3 regions of the Aminobacter sp. SR38 genome follow, and region 3 is predicted to be linked to each of the others. Evidence: riboswitches for the same ligand, from Rfam matches in the RefSeq annotation. Region 3 holds a riboswitch; each other region holds the start of a gene.
The links. Region 3 has a riboswitch for cobalamin ahead of IG197_RS25415 (DUF1636 family protein). Riboswitches for the same ligand answer to the same signal wherever they lie in the genome.

Region 1 (3,271 bases), 2.4 Mb from region 3:
GATCTAGCCCTGCGCAATAGTCGCTGATGTTTCCCTTGGGTCAATTAGATCGATGGATTGACGTGGATCGCAACAGGCTGTGTCATCCCATCGGACCTGTGCCCGACGACCCCAGGCGCCGCTGCCGCTGCTGAGCGTTTCAGCCTTGGCTTCCAGCCAGTGGCGGATATCGGCGGGAACATCCGTCGATCCGTTGAGCAGCGGATTGCGCGCCGTGCCTGGTAAAGACGTCGTGATAGTGGACGATCGACAACGGCAAGCGTTGCTGTTCGGCCGGAATCGGGTCGAACAGGTGGTGCGGAAAGTTGTGCGGTGCCGACAAGGTGCGCATCGTCAGGCCGCTGCCCGGCATGGCCAGCGACAGGCAGGCCTGCGAACTGTCCCACAGCTCGCTTCCCCGGGCGGAAACGACCCCGTGGCCCGCCTCGACACGATGGCTGACATTGGGCGCGAGCTTTGCTGCCACCGAACGCTCGAAACAGCCGAGTAGCCGAGGATACGGTCTTCTCGCCGAACCACGACGAGGCCGCCATATTAGCTCGCTTTGACCCCAGCCTTGTCGACGGTGGTCTCGATCATCGGCACCAGGTCGTAGTCGACGCCCAAAGTCCGGGACGGCGCCTGCCAATAACCGTCCCGAGGATCGGTCGTCGCGGCCATATGTGCACATGCCCTTGACGTCGACGGAGCCGAAGGGCGGCCGCAGCAACTTCCAGTGCCAGATCAGGTTCACGGCAGAACAGCATGTCGCTGTCCAGGCCGACAAAAGGCAGGGGCGAAAAGCAGATGGTGGCGGAACGACACGATCCCCCTTGTTTTCAATGGGCCTTCACCGCAGCACCTGCTTGCGGCCGGTGGGGTGGTAGGCAAAGTCGTCGACCACCGCGCCGCCGAGCAGATGTTCGGTGACTATGCGGTCGACGGCGGCCTCGGTGACCCCGCCGTAATAGGTGCCTTCGGGAAAGACCTGCAGCACCGGTGCCAGGTTACAGGGGCCAAGGCAGGTCGATTTGGCGCTCATCGTGCCGTCGCCGGTCACGCGCAGCTTCTGGCGGTCCTGCTGGTTGCGCAGGTGGCCCCAGATCAGGTCCGCGCCGGCGGCATTGCACGGGCCGCCCTGGCAGACCAGCACGCGGCGTTTCTGCGCCGGCACGAGCGAGCCCTCCGGCGCCAGCCTGTCGAGCGGCGGGATGGGCGGCGTCGCGTCGGCGCCGGTGACGAGGTCGGCCATCATTGCAGCCAGCAGCGGGCTTTCGGCGAGGCCCCGCGCGATGCGCACCGTCGGCCAAGGTGCCGCGTCCTCGGCCTGCCACCGGCGCAGCGACTTGGTGAGCCAGGCATTGAAGCTGGGCTCGATCGGCAGCATCAGCGGCAGGATGAGGATATCGGAGAAATCCTGCTGGCGAAGTGCCGCAAGCGCCTCGCGCAGCGACGGCGTGCCTTGTTCGGTGAAGCCGAAGCTGGTGTGATCGACGCCGGGCAACGCCGCGGCGAGATCACAGAGCTGCTGCATCTGCCTGTAGGGCGCGGCAGCAAAGGCCGACCTGGCGACGAGCACGATGGCACGTCTGGCCTGGGACTGCGCGGTCTCAACTTCGGTATTGTGCAAACGATCGATCCCTGGCCTGACTGCGGTCGGGATTGTCGCAACGCATGTTGGTGAAAGGCGATGGCCGATAGCGCCGCCTGCACGAACCTGCGCTCCGGTGGTACACCCCGCCCACGAAACATCACTCGGTCAGGCAGGTCTCCTGGCTCGCGGGTCTCGGCTCATTGCCTGCCTTCCCGGCCGTCGGCCAGTGACACAATCGGCAATGCGGCTCACCGCTTACAGTTGCGGGGCAGCTTCGGTTTCGCACCGAATTCCCTCTTAGCTTCCGCCCGAAAGCAGAAGAACCATAACCGCGCGGCAAGCTATATGCGGGCAGACGCAAGTCAAGGGTTGTCGATGGACAAGTACCTAGGCCAGCAATGCGCTGCCTTGCGATCGCTTGGTGTTGCTGCACATGGTCCGGCGATGGACGACGATTGCCAAGCAGCCCTTCCGATCATGACCGTGCGCCATCGGGGCGCACCGGTAGAGACCGGAGATGGACATGCACCACAAGCGGAATAAGCCCAGGAATGCCAGGGCCGGCTGCCTTCTGTGCAAACCGCACAAGGCGAACGGCGCCTGCCCGAGGCATATCGACATGAAAATCGGCAACCGGCGTCGATATGAAGCGGGAAGCTCGCAGCTGCGATGTGAAGGCGTCCGCGGCTGATAAGCTTGTCTGCGCGACATCGGATGTGCGAGGGGACGCGCCCGCCCATTGATTGGGGGGGCAGGGCGGGCGCTAAGCTCGGGTGGTCCAAGGTGGGGTAAGGACGAGGTGAGCCTGTAGGTCGTTTAGAGGTTCCTAACGTAAGGTCAACCAACGCCAGCGAGCGGACGGCGCGGTCGTTCAACTTCTCGTGTAGAGCGGCTGGATCGCAAGCGGCGTCGAGCCCGTTCAGGGCAATCTGAGCGGCCGTCCACCGGTGCGTTGCCAGGACACCGGCGAGTGTCGTGAGTTACCGCCAACGTGAGACGCTGGAAACGGCCACCAGGCGGGTCGCCAGAATGATTGCAGAGCAGCTTTGGCCTGTTTTCGTGGGCACCCCACCAATGTGGCCCGGCATGCAATCGCGACAGCCACAGGTGAGGATCGGAGGTGTCGATGATGTGCGCGGCGGCGGCTCACCGCGTGGGCGAACGCTTCGCCGGAGGCATTGGAGCAGGCGCGCGACGAGCTTGCCGCACATGCGCGCCGTTGGCAGTGAGGACTGAAGTTACCGCTTCGCGGTGTCCGCGCTGCTCGCCAGGCTGGCCGGAAGGGGCTTGCTCGAGCATTTCAGATGCATGTTCCGGGCGAATTGCTTGCGCATCTTGGCGCGATGTTCCTTACCGGCCATGGCGATGCCGAGCCCGTATGGGCCAAGCAGCAGCCCTGCCGATACGCTCAGCGTTTCTTTCTCTTGCGCTGCGTAGTTCGCCGCCTCAACTCGAGCTTTCGTGCAGTCCGCTGACCGCCATTTGGGATCCTTGGCGGAGAGTGTGGTGGCATAGTCGGCAGGCTGGGATGCACAGCCGGCAACTGCGAGCATCGTCACCGCAGCGAGCAGTTTGGCCTTCATCTATGAGTCCTTGCTAAACATCCGTCCATCAACACCGACAGGGCTGATTCCGCAAGGGGCGGTGGCAGAACACCAACCTAGGAATACGCCTCTTTATCATAAGGAAACAAAGTTG
Region 2 (3,271 bases), 2.8 Mb from region 3:
CGCCCATCACCGCGCCGAAGCTGACAAGCAGCGATTGCCGTTGGCCAAGGCGCGTGCCAATGCGCACAAGGTCGACTGGTCATCTTATGCGCCGCCGAAGCCAACCTTCCTCGGCACCAGGGTGTTCGAAGCCTGGGACCTGGCCGAACTGGCCCGCTACATCGACTGGACGCCGTTCTTCCAGACCTGGGAACTCAAGGGCCGTTACCCCAAGATCCTCGAGGACGAGAAGCAGGGCGCCGCGGCGCGCCAGCTGTTCGACGACGCGCAGGCGATGCTCCGCAAGATCATCGACGAGACATGGTTCGCGCCCAAGGCCGTCATCGGCTTCTGGCCGGCCAATTCGGTCGGCGACGACGTCAGGCTGTTCACCGACGAGGCACGCAGCGAGGAGCTTGCCACCTTCTTCACCCTGCGCCAGCAGCTGACCAAGCGCGACGGCAAGGCCAATGTCGCACTGGCCGACTTCATCGCTCCCGCCGACAGCGGCAAGCCGGATTATCTCGGCGGCTTCGTGGTCACTGCAGGCATCGAGGAAGTGGCGATCGCCGAGCGCTTCGAACGCGCCAATGACGACTACTCCTCGATCATGGTCAAGGCGCTGGCCGACCGTTTCGCAGAGGCCTTCGCTGAACGCATGCACGAGAAGGTGCGCAAGGAGTTCTGGGGCTACGCGCCTGATGAAAACCTCGCGCCCGACGACCTGATCGGTGAGCCCTATCGCGGCATCCGTCCGGCGCCGGGCTATCCCGCCCAGCCCGACCACACCGAAAAGGTGACCTTGTTCCGCCTGCTCGATGCCGAGAAAACCGCCGGCGTCAGCCTCACCGAAAGCATGGCGATGTGGCCGGGCTCGTCGGTCTCCGGCATCTATCTCGCCCACCCCGAGAGTTATTATTTCGGCGTCGCCAAGGTCGAGCGCGACCAGGTCGAGGATTATGCGCGGCGCAAGGGCATGACCATCGCCGAGGTCGAGCGCTGGCTCGGGCCGATCCTCAACTATGTGCCGGCATCGTTCGCCGAAGCGGCCGAATAGCAACACGGTGACATCACATGGGCTCTGTCGCCTTTGCGCTGAGCCCGTGTCGTTTTCATGCTCGTGCCCGGCCACCAATCCGTGGTCTGATCCGGTCATGTTCAAGGTGCTGCTTCGAGTGTGAGACGAAGCGGAGAATTGGGAAGCCGGTGAGAAGCCGGCGCTGCCCCCGCAACGGTGGCGGAGTTATTGTTTCGACGGGAGACCACTGGGCCAGCCGGCCTGGGAAGGTGTCGAGACAGTCCGAAAGGACAGCTCCGAAGCCCGGAAACCAGCCTTGAACCTGACAGAACTCGACTGATCGCGGTGGGCGGTCAAGAGGCGGATCGTTGCTGCACGGACCTCTGCGTCCGCCGGCTGGCGTTCTTCCCAAATCAAGCCACCCGTTCAGTCCTTGGTGCGAGGACAGGACATGGATGCGAAGAACGAAATGCTGAAGCTGCTGCGCGGACGCCGCGACGGGTTCAGCCTGGCACAGCCCTTTTACACCGACCCGGATTTCTACCGGCTCGACCTCGAGCTGATCTGGTACCGCGACTGGCTGTTTGTCGGCCATGACTGCGAACTGGCCAAGCCGGGCAGCTTCTTCACCGTCCAGGTCGGCGACTATCCCGTCGTGCTCGTCCGCGACCAGAAGGGTGAGTTGCGCGCCTTCCACAATTCCTGCCGGCATCGCGGCAGCCGCGTCTGCACCACGGACAAGGGTACGGCGGCCAAGCTCGTCTGCCCCTATCACCAGTGGACCTACGAACTCGACGGCCGCCTGCTGTTCGCGCGCCAGATGGCGGAAGGTTTCGACAAGAGCCAGTTCGGCCTGAAGCCGGTCGCCTGCGAATCCGTCGGCGGCTACATCTTCATCTGCCTCGCCGACGAGCCCGCCGACTTCGCGCCGATGCGGGGCATGGTCGAGCCGTACCTGCTGCCGCACCGGCTGCGCGAAGCCAAGGTCGCCTTCGAAAGCACAATCGTCGAGAAGGGAAACTGGAAGCTGGTCTGGGAAAACAACCGCGAGTGTTACCACTGCGCCGGCAATCACCCTGAGCTGTGCAAGACCTTTCCCGAGGCGCCGAACGTTACCGGCGTCAATGGCGCCGAAAGCGATCCCGAAATGCTGGCGCACTGGGCAAAGTGCGAGGCGGTGGGGTTGCCGAGCAAGTTCCGCATCGATGCCGGCGGCCAGTACAGGGCGACACGCGCGCCACTGCTGCGTGACGCGGTGAGCTACACCATGTCGGGCAAGCGTGCAGTGCGGAAAAACCTCTCCGACAGCGTCTCGGCCGACAGGATCGGCACGCTGCTGCTCTATCACTATCCGACAACCTGGAACCATGTGCTCGGCGACCATGCCGTCACCTTCCGCGTGCTGCCGATCAGCGCCACGGAAACGGCCGTCACCACCAAATGGCTGGTTCACAAGGATGCCGTCGAAGGCGTCGACTACGACCTGGCCGAACTGACCCATGTCTGGACCGAGACCAACGACCAGGACCGCCGCATCGTCGAGGAAAATGCCTTCGGCATCAAATCGCCGGCCTACGAGCCCGGGCCTTATTCGGAGGAACACGAGGGCGGCGTCATGCAGTTCATCGAATGGTACGTCGGCTTCATCGAACCGCGGCTGGCCGACGGCGGCAAGCCGGTCCTGCGCAACGTCGCCTGACCGGGAGAGGGGCATGAACGCGATGACCGAGCTTGGCCTTTACCGCAACCTCGACGAAATGGCGCCCTGGAACGACCGGCTCCAGGTGCTGGAGGTCATCGGCGTCACCGACGAGGCGCCCGACGTCAGGACTTTCACCTTCCGCTCCGACAACCAGACCTGGTTCCGCTACAAGCCGGGCCAGTTCGTGACGCTCGAACTGCCGGCCGAACCGGCACCCGTCATGCGCACCTACACGCTGTCGTCCAGCCCGTCGCGGCCGTTCTCCATCGCCGTCACCGTCAAGGCGCAGGCGGGCAGCGTCGGCACACGCTGGATGTTCGACCATCTGAAGCCGGGCGTCCGCATCAAGGCCTATGGCCCTTCAGGCGACTTCTCGCTGCACCAGCATCCGGCCGCCAAATATCTGTTCGTCTCGGCCGGGTCCGGCATCACGCCGATGATGTCGATGCTGCGCTGGCTCAACGACTGCGCGCCGTGGACGGACGTATCCTTCGTCAACTGCGCGCGCCGTCCGGAAGAAATCATCTTCCGGAAGGAGCTCGAACTGCTGGGCACACACATGCCCGGACTGT
Region 3 (3,271 bases):
TTACGCTCCTGACAAGACCGGAACCCAAGTTCTGCTAGCATTTGCAGCAAAGGTCGATTCTCGTGCCCTTGCGTCACTCCTCAAGAGACTGCGATAGCTTGCCGCAATGAAGGAAAAACTCTCACTCGCCACGGCCCGCCGCATCGCATTGGCGGCCCAGGGATTTGCCGACCCGCGCCCCACCGGCGCGATCACGCGGCGTCACCTGCAGCGCGTGCTCGACCGCACCGGCCTGCTGCAGATCGACTCGGTCAGCGCCGTCGTGCGCGCCCACTACATGCCGCTCTATTCGCGACTAGGCTCCTACCCCATGGCCCTGCTCGACGACGCCATGGCTCCGAAGAAGCGCATGCTGTTCGAATACTGGGCGCATGAAGCGTCGCTGCTGCCGCTGGAGACCTTTCCGTTGTTGCGCTGGCGCATGGCGCGGGCCGAGGACGGGATGTATGGCGGGCTTGCCAAGTTCGGCCGTGCCAACAGGCCCTATATAGAAGAGATCTTTCGCCAGGTGGTCGACCGCGGTCCGATCGCCGCTTCCGACATCGAGGGCGCCAAGGGTTCCGGCGGCTGGTGGGGCTGGAGCCAGGAAAAGCATGCCTTCGAATGGCTGTTCTGGGCCGGTCGCATCACCACCCATTCGCGGCGTGGCTTCGAACGCCTCTACGATCTGCCTGAGCGCGTGCTCCCGGCCGGCATATACGACCGTCCAGCTCCCCAGACCGAGGATGCGCATCGCGATCTCTTGCGAATCTCCGCCCGCGCCCATGGCATCGCCACCGGCATCTGCCTGCGCGACTATTTCCGCCTGTCGCCAGCCGACATGAAAGGCCGGCTCGAAGAGCTGGTCGAGACCGGCGAACTGATTCCCGTCCGCGTCGAAGGCTGGGACCGGCAGGCCTATCTCCACGCCGATGCGCGCATTCCGCGCAAGATCCAGGCACGCGCCCTGCTTGCGCCCTTCGATCCGCTCGTCTTCGAGCGCACCCGTGCCGAGCAATTGTTCGACTTCCGCTACCGCATCGAAATCTACACCCCGGCTGAGAAGCGCCAGTACGGCTACTACGTCCTGCCCTTCCTTCTGGGCGAGCGCATCGTCGCCCGCATCGACCTGAAGGCCGACCGACCGGCGGGTATCCTGCGCGTCCACGCCGCCTATGCAGAGCCCTGTGCGCCACCGGAAACCGCAGCCGAACTTTACGAAGAACTCCAGCAGATGCGCGACTGGCTCGGCCTCGAAAGCATCGAGGTGACGCCCGCGGGCGATCTCGGACCCGGCCTGAGCGACATTGCGGGTCGCTCCGCCTCGTTGACTCCACCCCTCGCGAAAGCCTAAATCGCCCACAGACGGTCCTTCGCCCGCAACGGCGAAGGCTAAGAGGGAATGCGGTGCGCGCCGGTGGCGTCAAATCCGCGGCTGTCCCCGCAACTGTGAGCGAAGAGCCAAGCTCGAAGACCACTGGGATTTTCCCGGGAAGGCGAGCGAAGGCGACGATCCGCAAGCCAGGAGACCTGCCGTCGCAGACATTGATCCGATCGCCTGGCGGGTGCCCCGGGCAAGGAGCCTGGATTTGGATTTCGACGACAACCTTCCGGTCGCATCAGCCGACGCATCCTGCGATGCAGCCGACGCGCGCCCATGCGACGTGACCATCCTCGTCTGCTCATCCTGCCGCGACGAAAACAGCTCCGACGCCCATCCACGCGCCGGCGCCCAGCTTGCCGAGCACGCCCGCCTCGCCGCCGATGGCGAGATCGCCGTGCGCAGCGTCGAGTGCCTGGGCAACTGCAAGCGCCGCCTTAGCGCCGCCCTGATCCGCGACGGCGCGTGGAGCTACGTCTTCGGCGATCTCAACACCATGTCGGGCGACGATCTCGTCGCCGGCGCAAGACTCTTCGCCACCTCGACCGACGGCCTGATCCCCTGGCGCGGCCGTCCCGATAGCCTCAAGCGCGGCCTCGTCGCGCGCATCCCACCACTTGCACTCATCAAGGAAGACACATGACCGCCTCCGTCGAACGCGTTCCCTGCACCGTCGTCACCGGCTTTCTCGGCGCCGGCAAGACCACGCTGCTGCGCAACATCCTCGAGAACTCTAAGGGCAAGCGCCTCGCCATCATCGTCAACGAGTTCGGCGATGTCGGCATCGACGGCGAGATTCTCAAGGGCTGCGGCGTCGATGCCTGCCCGGAGGAAAACATCGTCGAACTGGCCAATGGCTGCATCTGTTGCACCGTCGCCGACGACTTTGTCCCTGCCCTCGACCAAATTCTGTCGCTTACACCGAGGATTGACCACATCCTGATCGAGACCTCGGGCCTGGCGCTGCCCAAGCCGCTGGTCCAGGCCTTCCAGTGGCCAACGGTCAAGAGCCGCGTGACGGTCGACGGCGTCATCGCCGTGGTCGACGGTCCTGCGCTGGCCGCAGGTAAAGTTGCCTCCGACATGGAAGCGCTCGCCGCCCAGCGCAGTGCGGACGATTCGCTCGACCACGACGACCCGGTCGAGGAAGTGTTCGAGGATCAGGTCGCCTGCGCCGATCTCATCATCCTGTCCAAGAGCGACCTGCTCGACGAAGCCGGCCACGCCCGCGCCACCGCCATCGTGCGCGAGCACCTGGCACGCGCCGTCAAGATCGTGCCGTCGGCGCATGGCAAGGTCGATCCGTCGGTGCTGCTCGGCCTCGGCCTCGCCGTCGAGGACGACATCGAAAACCGCAAGACCCATCACGACGGGGCGTTCGACCACGAGCATGACGACTTCGATACCTTCGTCATCGAGATCCCGTCGATCGCCAACCCGGACGAACTGGCGAAACGCGTCGCCACCGCCGCCGAAGAAGAGAACGTGTTGCGTGTGAAGGGCTTCGTCGACGTCGGCGGCAAGCCGATGCGGCTGCTCATCCAGGCCGTCGGACCGCGCGTCAACCACTATTATGACCGTGCCTGGACCGCAGAGGACGACCGCCGCTCGCGCCTGGTCGTGATCGGCCTCAAGGGTCTCGACCGCCCGGCCATCGAGCGTATCCTGGTCGGCTGAACCGGACAGCCGGGATGCACATCCTCACCACCACCTCCGCCTCGCTCGATGACCTGATCGAGCCTGTCGACCTCAGGCAGAAGCCTGCGGATGTGGCGGCGCTGTCCTTCACCGACAGCGATCTGGCCGGCCTCGCCGGCGCCTGGAAGGCGGATGCGGACAACTTGCCATCGATGCGGCTCGCAAGCCTGCGCGACCTCCGCCATCCGATGTCGGTCGATCTCTGGATCGACA

Region 1: another riboswitch for cobalamin. It lies ahead of IG197_RS09605 ((2Fe-2S) ferredoxin domain-containing protein); the one in region 3 lies ahead of IG197_RS25415 (DUF1636 family protein).
Region 2: another riboswitch for cobalamin. It lies ahead of IG197_RS11910 (aromatic ring-hydroxylating dioxygenase subunit alpha); the one in region 3 lies ahead of IG197_RS25415 (DUF1636 family protein).

The regions. Positions count from the first base shown of each region.
Region 1 is NZ_CP062112.1:1,970,844-1,974,114, reverse strand. It holds gene IG197_RS09610 (hypothetical protein) at 140-466, opposite strand; gene IG197_RS36645 (hypothetical protein) at 535-660, opposite strand; gene IG197_RS09605 ((2Fe-2S) ferredoxin domain-containing protein) at 830-1,609, opposite strand; cobalamin riboswitch at 1,724-1,916, opposite strand; gene IG197_RS09600 (hypothetical protein) at 2,812-3,156, opposite strand.
Region 2 is NZ_CP062112.1:2,421,423-2,424,693, reverse strand. It holds gene metH (methionine synthase) at 1-1,036, shown strand, start outside; cobalamin riboswitch at 1,124-1,331, shown strand; gene IG197_RS11910 (aromatic ring-hydroxylating dioxygenase subunit alpha) at 1,449-2,696, shown strand; gene IG197_RS11905 (hybrid-cluster NAD(P)-dependent oxidoreductase) at 2,719-3,271, shown strand, end outside.
Region 3 is NZ_CP062112.1:5,195,345-5,198,615, reverse strand. It holds gene IG197_RS25420 (winged helix-turn-helix domain-containing protein) at 107-1,333, shown strand; cobalamin riboswitch at 1,329-1,532, shown strand; gene IG197_RS25415 (DUF1636 family protein) at 1,569-2,003, shown strand; gene cobW (cobalamin biosynthesis protein CobW) at 2,000-3,037, shown strand; gene cobN (cobaltochelatase subunit CobN) at 3,052-3,271, shown strand, end outside.